Regions from separate parts of the Streptomyces drozdowiczii genome, predicted to be linked through region 2. Evidence: predicted binding sites of a transcription regulator. Region 2 holds the regulator's gene; each other region holds the start of a gene.
The links. Region 2 encodes HrcA, which represses chaperone genes, less so after heat shock. Its sites were predicted from a motif close to TTNGCACTCNGNNNNNCNGAGTGCNAA; they were not measured.
Positions count from the first base shown of each region.

Region 1: groL (chaperonin GroEL) is a predicted target of HrcA. The motif match lies at 1,580-1,606, and genes of this name have one in related genera.
Region 3: groES (co-chaperone GroES) is a predicted target of HrcA. The motif match lies at 1,274-1,300, and genes of this name have one in related genera.

Region 1 covers NZ_CP098740.1:3,154,439-3,157,709, forward strand. Annotated here, with positions in the region: gene groL (chaperonin GroEL) at 1-1,417, opposite strand, end outside; gene NEH16_RS14240 (cold-shock protein) at 1,734-1,940, opposite strand; gene NEH16_RS14245 (MoaD/ThiS family protein) at 2,307-2,585, opposite strand; gene thrC (threonine synthase) at 2,615-3,271, opposite strand, start outside.
Region 2 covers NZ_CP098740.1:4,781,812-4,785,082, forward strand. Annotated here, with positions in the region: gene NEH16_RS21690 (DUF3097 domain-containing protein) at 1-349, opposite strand, end outside; gene NEH16_RS21695 (MBL fold metallo-hydrolase) at 391-1,113, opposite strand; gene hrcA (heat-inducible transcriptional repressor HrcA) at 1,300-2,316, shown strand; gene dnaJ (molecular chaperone DnaJ) at 2,317-3,271, shown strand, end outside.
Region 3 covers NZ_CP098740.1:2,785,818-2,789,088, reverse strand. Annotated here, with positions in the region: gene NEH16_RS12390 (polysaccharide deacetylase family protein) at 1-746, shown strand, start outside; gene NEH16_RS12385 (DUF6234 family protein) at 737-1,147, opposite strand; gene groES (co-chaperone GroES) at 1,455-1,763, shown strand; gene groL (chaperonin GroEL) at 1,867-3,271, shown strand, end outside.

The sequences.
Region 1 (3,271 bases), 1.6 Mb from region 2:
TGCCGACCGGAAGGTTGCGGACCTTCTCCACGACGACGCCACCCTCAAGACCACCGTTGACGGCGATCTGCTTCAGCGGGGCCTCCAGCGCGAGCTTGACGGCGTTGGCGCCGGTCGCCTCGTCGCCCGAGAGCTCCAGCTTCTCGAAGACGGCCGAAGCCTGGAGCAGAGCCACGCCACCACCGGCGACGATGCCCTCCTCGACGGCGGCCTTGGCGTTGCGCACCGCGTCCTCGATGCGGTGCTTGCGCTCCTTCAGCTCGACCTCGGTCGCGGCACCGGCCTTGATGACGGCCACGCCGCCGGCCAGCTTCGCCAGGCGCTCCTGGAGCTTCTCGCGGTCGTAGTCCGAGTCGGAGTTCTCGATCTCGGCACGGATCTGGTTGACGCGGCCCTGGACCTGGTCGCTGTCACCGGCGCCGTCGACGATGGTCGTCTCGTCCTTGGTGATGACGACCTTGCGGGCGCGGCCGAGCAGGTCGAGACCGGCGTTCTCCAGCTTGAGGCCGACCTCCTCGGAGATGACGGTGCCGCCCGTGAGGATGGCGATGTCACCGAGCATGGCCTTGCGGCGGTCGCCGAAGCCCGGGGCCTTGACGGCGACGGACTTGAAGGTGCCGCGGATCTTGTTGACGACCAGGGTCGACAGGGCCTCGCCCTCGACGTCCTCGGCGATGATCAGCAGCGGCTTGCCGGACTGCATGACCTTCTCCAGCAGCGGAAGGAGGTCCTTCACGTTGCTGACCTTGGAGTTGACGATCAGGATGTACGGGTCGTCCAGGGACGACTCCATGCGCTCCATGTCGGTGGCGAAGTACGCCGAGATGTAGCCCTTGTCGAAGCGCATACCCTCGGTGAGCTCCAGCTCCAGACCGAAGGTCTGGGACTCCTCGACGGTGATGACGCCTTCCTTGCCGACCTTGTCCATGGCCTCGGCGATGAGCTCGCCGATCTGGGTGTCGGCGGCGGAGATGGAGGCGGTCGAAGCGATCTGCTCCTTGGTCTCCACGTCCTTGGCCTGCTCCAGGAGGGCGGCGGAGACGGCCTCGACGGCCTTCTCGATGCCCCGCTTGAGAGCCATCGGGTTCGCACCCGCGGCCACGTTGCGCAGGCCCTCGCGGACGAGCGCCTGGGCGAGAACGGTGGCGGTGGTCGTACCGTCGCCGGCGACGTCGTCCGTCTTCTTGGCGACCTCCTTGACCAGCTCCGCACCGATCTTCTCGTACGGGTCCTCCAGCTCGATCTCCTTGGCGATGGACACACCATCGTTGGTGATCGTGGGGGCGCCCCACTTCTTCTCGAGGACGACGTTGCGACCCTTGGGGCCAAGGGTGACCTTGACGGCGTCGGCGAGCTGGTTCATGCCGCGCTCGAGACCGCGCCGGGCCTCCTCGTCGAACGCGATGATCTTGGCCATGTGAAGTGGTCCTCCCGGACAGGGGTGGATTGCTCCGGACCGAGTGGCGCCCGCGACGGACGGCCTGCGTGCCTTGCGGTTCCTTCCCCGCCCGGCGTGCGGGCCTCACCGGCCCGGTCCAAAATTCTGTCACTCTCACCTGGAGAGTGCTAAGCCCAATGATTAGCACTCGACCCCCGAGAGTGCAAGCGCCCCCGGCCGGAGTGTGGACAACCCCGGCGACACTCGACCGACCCCGGACACGCGAAGGGCCCGTACCCCTAGGTACGGACCCCTCGTACGTGCGTGGCGTCGCGGCCGACGTGCCGTGCCGGGCTCAGCCGACGGCGAGCTTGACCATGTCCGCCTGCGGCCCCTTCTGGCCCTGCGAGATCTCGAACTCGACCCGCTGACCTTCTTCGAGGGTGCGGTAACCGTCCATCTGGATCGCGCTGTAGTGGACGAATACATCCGCACCACCGTCGACCGCGATGAAGCCGTACCCCTTCTCCGCGTTGAACCACTTGACGGTGCCCTGAGCCATGCCTAACTCCCCTGTAACGTGTGTGCGCCGAAGCGCGTCGACCGCGGCTGAATGTATCTGCCCAACTGCCCTCTGCAACAGGTCAATTGGACGACAATTCTGGGCGGCACCGATCGCCCGAATATGAGGAATTCATGAGGTTGCGGGGCAAGTCGGGCCCGGCAAAGGCGACTTAAGGCGCAAGAGGCACAGGCACATTGGCTGCTTCTGATCGTGGCGCGGCGCATTCTCATATGCGAGGGGCACGGGCAGCGAAGGGGACTTCCCACACTCTACCCCGCTCAACCATGCAGAATTGCCCCCTCCGCTTCTCTCGCGGAGGGGGCAATCGCGGTGACGCTACGGAGCCTTGGGCGGAGCCAAGGCTCAGCAGCCGCCGGCCACGGCGGGGATGATCGAGACGCCGGCACCGTCCGGGGTCGCCGCGTCGAGGCCGCCTTCAAAGCGCACGTCGTCGTCGTTGACGTACACGTTGACGAAGCGGCGCAGCTTGCCCTGGTCGTCCAGCACGCGGGCGGCGATGCCCGGGTGGTCCTTCTCCAGCGAGGCGATGACCTCGGAGAGGGTCGCGCCCTCGGCCGGAACCTCGGCCTGGCCGCCGGTGTAGGTGCGGAGGATGGTGGGAATGCGGACCTTGACGCTCATGGCGGTGCCTTCCTGGAAGTCTCGGGTGGTCAGCTGGTGGCGAGTCCGGCGGCGCGGAAGGCGTCCAGGCTCGGGCGGATCGTGGCGGTCGCCTGCGAGGTGTCGGCCACCGCGTCCAGCGTCTTGAGGCCGTCACCCGTGTTCAGGACGACGGTGGTGAGCGCCGGGTCGAGCAGACCGGCGTCGATCAGCTTCTTCGTCACGCCGACCGTCACCCCGCCCGCCGTCTCGGCGAAGATGCCCTCGGTGCGGGCCAGCAGCTTGATCGCGTCCACGACCTGCTCGTCGTTGACGTCCTCGACGGCACCGCCGGTGCGGCGGGCGATGTCCAGGACATACGGGCCGTCGGCCGGGTTGCCGATCGCGAGGGACTTGGCGATCGTGTTCGGCTTCTGCGGGCGGACCACGTCGTGACCGGCCTTGAAGGCGGTGGAGACCGGGGAGCAGCCCTCGGCCTGGGCGCCGAAGATCTTGTACGGCTTGTCCTCGACCAGGCCGAGCTTGATCAGCTCCTGGAGGCCCTTGTCGATCTTCGTGAGCTGCGAGCCGGACGCGATCGGGATGACGATCTGGTCGGGCAGCTGCCAGCCGAGCTGCTCGCAGATCTCGTACGCGAGCGTCTTCGAGCCCTCACCGTAGTACGGACGCAAGTTTACGTTGACGAACCCCCAGCCCTCGCCGAGCGG
Region 2 (3,271 bases):
CCACATAGATCCGCCCGGCCCGCGCCACCCGCGCCCGCGCCCCGGGCACCGCCACCGAGCCGGAGGCCGTACGCGTGGGCCGTGCCGGGCCCCCGGCCGACGGGCGCACCAGCGTGACCACCCGGCCCTCGAGGAGGAAGCCGCGCGGCGTCATCGGGAAGACCCGGTGCTTGCCGAACCGGTCCTCCAGGGTCACCGTCGGCCCCTCGGCGGTCTTCTCGCACCGGATCACCGCGCCGCAGAAACCGGTGACGGCCTCCTCCACGACCAGATCGGTCTCGGCGGGCACCTCCGGGGCGGGGGCGGACTTCTTCCACGGCGGGGTCAGATCAGGCTGGTAGCTGCGCATCGCACGACGATAAGCGGGGAAGGCCGATCGGCGGGGAAGACCTACGACACGCCGAACCGCCCCGCCAGTGCGGCCCGCTGCGCCCGGACGAACGCCGCGTCCACCACCGCCCCGTGCCCCGGCACGTACAGCGCGTCCTCCCCGCCCAGCTCCAGCAGCCGGTCCAGCGCGGCCGGCCAGCGCGCCGGACTCGCGTCCGGGCCCGCCTGGGGCTCCCCGGACTCCTCGACCAGGTCCCCGCAGAAGACCAGCGCGGGGGAGCCCGGGACCAGCACCGCCAGGTCGTGGCCGCTGTGCGCCGCGCCCACGTCCACCAGGACCGCCTCCCGGCCGCCGCCCAGGTCCACCGTCAGCTCCCCGCGCACCTCGTGGCGCGGGGCCACCAGCACATCGGCGGCCTCGGCCGCGTCCGCCTCGGGCAGTCCCTGTGCCACCGCGTCCGCGTACAGCTCACCGGCCCCGCCTCGCAGCAGCTCCGCCGTGCCCTCGGAGCCGTACACCTGTGCCCCGGCGAATGCGGCGGTGCCCAGCACATGGTCGAAATGGGGGTGACTGAGTGCGATGTGCGTCACCCTCCGGCCGAGCAGCGCCTCGGCCTGGACGCGCAGTTCCACACCCTCACGCAGTGACGAACCGGTGTCGCAGAGCAGCACCCCGTCAGGACCGGCCACCAGCAGGGCCGTCGCGTCCCAGACCGGAAGGCGCCGACGGCCCGTTCCGTGACCCAGCCGCTCCCATCCGAACTCTTCCCAAGAGGCATCCATGCGGCGACGCTATCGGCAGCGACCTGCGCGGTCGCGCGGCACGATGGCCGGTCGCCCTTGCTAGGGCACCACCTCGGCGCCGTACACTGGCCGGGGATCGCTGGCACTCGTACGCACCGAGTGCCAGGAGGAATCCCGGGAACGGCCCGGGAACCACCGACGTGGACAGCTGGAGGTGTGCGCGCGATGCTCAGCGAACGCAGACTCGAAGTGCTGCGCGCGATCGTCCAGGACTACGTCGGGACCGAGGAGCCCGTCGGCTCCAAGGCGCTCACGGAGCGGCACCAGCTGGGGGTCTCCCCGGCGACCGTCCGCAACGACATGGCGGTGCTGGAGGAGGAGGGCTTCATCGCCCAGCCCCACACCAGCGCCGGGCGCATCCCGACGGACAAGGGCTACCGGCTCTTCGTGGACAAGCTGGCGGGCGTCAAGCCCCTCTCCTCGCCCGAGCGCCGCGCCATTCAGAACTTCCTCGACGGCGCGGTCGACCTGGACGACGTCGTGGGCCGCACCGTACGGCTGCTCGCGCAGCTGACCCGGCAGGTCGCCGTCGTGCAGTACCCCTCGCTGACCCGTTCGACGGTGCGCCATGTGGAGCTGCTGTCCCTGGCCCCGGCGCGGCTGATGCTCGTGCTGATCACGGACACCGGACGGGTCGAACAGCGGCTGGTGGACTGCCCGGCGCCGTTCGGCGAGACCTCGCTCGCCGATCTGCGGGCCCGGCTCAACAGCCGGGTGGTGGGGCGCCGCTTCGCGGACGTCCCGCAGCTGGTGCAGGACCTGCCGGAATCCTTCGAGAGCGAGGACCGGGGGACCGTGTCCACCGTCCTCTCGATCCTGCTCGAAACGCTCGTCGAGGAGACGGAGGAGCGGCTGATGATCGGCGGCACCTCCAACCTCACCCGCTTCGGACACGACTTCCCGGTGATGATCCGGCCGGTGCTCGAGGCACTGGAGGAGCAGGTCGTGCTGCTGAAGCTGCTCGGCGAGGCCAAGGACTCGGGCATGACCGTACGCATCGGGCACGAGAACGCCCACGAGGGCCTCAACTCCACGTCCGTCGTCGCGGTCGGCTACGGTTCGGGCGACGAGGCAGTCGCCAAACTCGGCGTGGTCGGACCGACCCGCATGGACTACCCCGGAACGATGGGAGCGGTACGCGCAGTGGCACGTTACGTCGGACAGATCCTGGCGGAGTCGTAAGTGGCCACGGACTACTACGCCGTACTCGGCGTGCGCCGCGACGCTTCCCAGGACGAGATCAAGAAGGCATTCCGGAGGCTCGCCCGCGAGCTGCACCCGGACGTCAACCCCGATCCGAAGACCCAGGAGCGGTTCAAGGAGATCAACGCCGCTTACGAGGTCCTGTCGGACGCGCAGAAGAAGCAGGTCTACGACCTCGGCGGCGACCCGCTCTCGCAGTCCGGCGGCGCCGGCGCGGGCGGCTTCGGCCAGGGCGGCTTCGGCAACTTCTCCGACATCATGGACGCGTTCTTCGGCACGTCGTCGCAGCGCGGGCCCCGCTCGCGCACCCGGCGCGGCCAGGACGCCATGATCCGGCTGGAGATCGACCTCGCCGAGGCGACCTTCGGCACCACCAAGGACATCCAGGTCGACACCGCCGTCGTCTGCACGACGTGCAGCGGCGAGGGGGCGGCCCCCGGCACCTCCGCGCAGACCTGTGACATGTGCCGCGGCCGCGGCGAGGTCTCCCAGGTCACCCGGTCCTTCCTGGGCCAGGTCATGACCTCCCGCCCCTGCCCGCAGTGCCAGGGCTTCGGTACGGTCGTGCCGACCCCCTGCCCGGAGTGCGCCGGCGACGGCCGCATCCGCTCGCGGCGCACGCTGACCGTGAAGATCCCCGCCGGTGTCGACAACGGCACCCGCATCCAGCTCGCGGGCGAGGGCGAGGTCGGCCCCGGCGGCGGCCCTGCCGGCGACCTCTACGTCGAGATCCACGAGGTGCCGCACGCGGTGTTCCAGCGCCGCGGCGACGATCTGCACTGCACGGTCACCATCCCCATGACGGCGGCGGCCCTCGGCACCAAGGTGCCGCTGGAGACGCTGGACGGCCTGGAAGAGGTCGACATCCGGCCGGGCACCCAATCCGGCCAGTCCGTCCCGCTGCACGGGCGCGGCATCACCCACCTGCGGGGTG
Region 3 (3,271 bases), 2.0 Mb from region 2:
CGCAGGCGGAGCGGGCCAGGCTGGCCCAGGCGGCCCGCGCGGTCGCCGCCAAGAAGTGGGGCCTGGCGACCACGCCGCTCGCGGCGCCCGTACCGCCCGCGAAGAAGCCGCACCTCACGACCCGCAAGGGCTTCGAGGTCTCGGGCCAGGACGACTCGCTGCCGCCGGTCTTCACCCGGGTCCCCACCACGGACAAGGTCGTCTTCCTGACGATGGACGACGGGGACGACAAGGACCCCGAGCTGCTGAAGATGATGTCGGAGCTGAACATCCCGTACAGCGCCTTCCTCACCGACTACCTGGTGCGCGACGACTACACGTACTTCAAGGACGCCCAGTCGCGCGGGACGGTCCTCGGCAACCACACGCTCAACCACCGCTACCTGCCGGGGCTTTCGCACGACGAGCAGAAGCGCGAGATCTGCGGCCAGCAGGACATCCTCCAGGAGCAGTTCGGCAAGCGCCCCCGGCTCTTCCGGCCGCCGTACGGCAACTACAACACCGACACGCTGAAGGTCGCGAAGTCCTGCGGCATCACCGCCGTGCCGCTGTGGGAGGCGGAGGCGTTCCCCGACCACATGGAGTGGCGCGAGGAGGACCGGAAGCTGCACCCCGGCGACATCATCCTCACGCACTTCCGGGGCAAGGCGGACTGGAAGGGGAGCATGCCCGACCTGGTCCGGTCCGTCATGAAGGTCATCACGGACCAGGGCTACTCGGTGGCCCGCCTGGAGGACTACGTATAGGAAGCGGCGTAGGCGCGGACGTCCCCGGGCTCCGGGTGCGCGTCCTCGTAGGCGTCGTGCCAGGCCGTCAGCGTGAGGACCAGCAGCAGGCATACGCCGATCAGCTGGACGGCCCCCGCGATCGGCAGCCCGTGGCGCAGCAGCACCACGCCGATCAGGCAGGCCACCGCCGTGACGGCGGCCAGGACGAGAGTGCCGGACCAGTCCATCCCGGGCGGTCCGGCCTCTGCCATGTCCGGCCCCGGCGGCCGGGGGTCGGAGCCCGTGTACGCGTAGAAGAGGACCGCGCTGACCAACCCCTCCAGCGCGATGAGCAGCAGGCCGAGCACCATGTCGAGGCAGCCGGTCACCACGGGGCCGGGGCGCGAGGGGGCCGGGCGGTCGGAGGTTCGTATGCGCATGCCGCCACCGTCCACCTGGAACGGTCCGGGCGGCCCCGGCGTTGTCCCTACGGTGTCCGGAACGTTGTGCGGTCGCAGCCGTACGGCGGGGCGGGCGGCTCCCGGGTACGCCACGAGGGGCGTGAATTGGCACTCCGCTTGACCGAGTGCTAATCGCGGCCATAGTCTCAGTGCTGGCACTCCCCACTGGAGAGTGCCAGCAGTACTGCGCGACCGGCAGGTCCGGCACCCGCGACGACGGGCCCACCTGGTCGCCACCCCAAAGACTGTTAAACCCCGTGAGATCTCCGAAGGGGGAGACCGGATCGTGTCGACCGCCAGCTCCAAGGTTGCGATCAAGCCGCTCGAGGACCGCATCGTGGTCCAGCCGCTCGACGCCGAGCAGACCACGGCCTCCGGCCTGGTTATCCCGGACACCGCCAAGGAGAAGCCCCAGGAGGGCGTCGTCCTGGCCGTGGGCCCGGGCCGCTTCGAGAACGGCGAGCGCCTGCCGCTCGACGTCAAGACCGGCGATGTCGTGCTGTACAGCAAGTACGGCGGCACCGAGGTGAAGTACAACGGCGAGGAGTACCTCGTCCTCTCGGCGCGCGACGTCCTCGCGATCATCGAGAAGTAATTCACCCACGTTTGCTTCTGTTCTGCGCCCCTGGCCCCCTGCGAACTAACCAGCCGGGCGGCAGGGGCGCAGTTCTTGTTTTTGAGAGGAACAGTTCAGCTCCATGGCGAAGATCCTGAAGTTCGACGAGGACGCCCGTCGCGCCCTTGAGCGCGGCGTCAACAAGCTTGCCGACACGGTCAAGGTGACGATCGGCCCCAAGGGCCGCAACGTCGTCATCGACAAGAAGTTCGGTGCCCCCACCATCACCAACGACGGTGTCACCATCGCGCGCGAGGTCGAGCTGGACGACCCGTACGAGAACCTCGGTGCCCAGCTGGTGAAGGAGGTCGCCACCAAGACGAACGACGTCGCGGGTGACGGCACCACCACCGCCACCGTCCTCGCCCAGGCGCTCGTCCGCGAGGGTCTGCGCAACGTCGCCGCCGGCGCCTCCCCGGCCGCCCTGAAGAAGGGCATCGACGCCGCGGTCAAGGCCGTCTCCGAGGAGCTCCTCGCGACCGCCCGCCCGATCGACGACAAGTCCGACATCGCCGCCGTGGCCGCGCTCTCCGCGCAGGACCCGCAGGTCGGCGAGCTCATCGCGGACGCGATGGACAAGGTCGGCAAGGACGGTGTCATCACCGTCGAGGAGTCCAACACCTTCGGTCTGGACCTCGACTTCACCGAGGGCATGGCCTTCGACAAGGGCTACCTGTCCCCGTACATGGTGACCGACCAGGAGCGTATGGAGGCCGTCCTCGACGACCCGTACATCCTGATCCACCAGGGCAAGATCGGCTCGATCCAGGAGCTGCTGCCGCTCCTGGAGAAGGTCATCCAGGCTGGTGGCTCCAAGCCGCTCCTGATCATCGCCGAGGACGTCGAGGGCGAGGCCCTGTCGACCCTGGTCGTCAACAAGATTCGCGGCACGTTCAACGCCGTCGCCGTCAAGGCGCCGGGCTTCGGTGACCGCCGCAAGGCCATGCTCGGCGACATCGCCACCCTCACGGGTGCGACCGTCATCGCCGAGGAGGTCGGCCTCAAGCTCGACCAGGCCGGTCTGGACGTGCTGGGCACCGCCCGCCGCGTGACCGTCACCAAGGACGACACCACCATCGTCGACGGTGGCGGCAAGTCCGACGAGGTCGCCGGCCGCGTCAACCAGATCAAGGCCGAGATCGAGGCCACGGACTCCGACTGGGACCGCGAGAAGCTCCAGGAGCGCCTGGCGAAGCTGGCCGGCGGGGTCTGCGTGATCCGCGTCGGTGCCGCCACCGAGGTCGAGCTCAAGGAGAAGAAGCACCGTCTGGAGGACGCCATCTCCGCGACCCGCGCCGCGGTCGAGGAGGGCATCGTCTCCGGTGGTGGCTCCGCCATCGTCCACGCCGTCAAGGTCCTCGAGGGCAACCTCGGCAAGACCGGCGACGAGGCCACCGGTGTCGCGGTCGTCCGCCGCGCCGCCGTCGAGCCGCTGCGCTGGATCGCCGAGAACGCCGGCCTCGAGGGCTACGTCATCACCTCGAAGG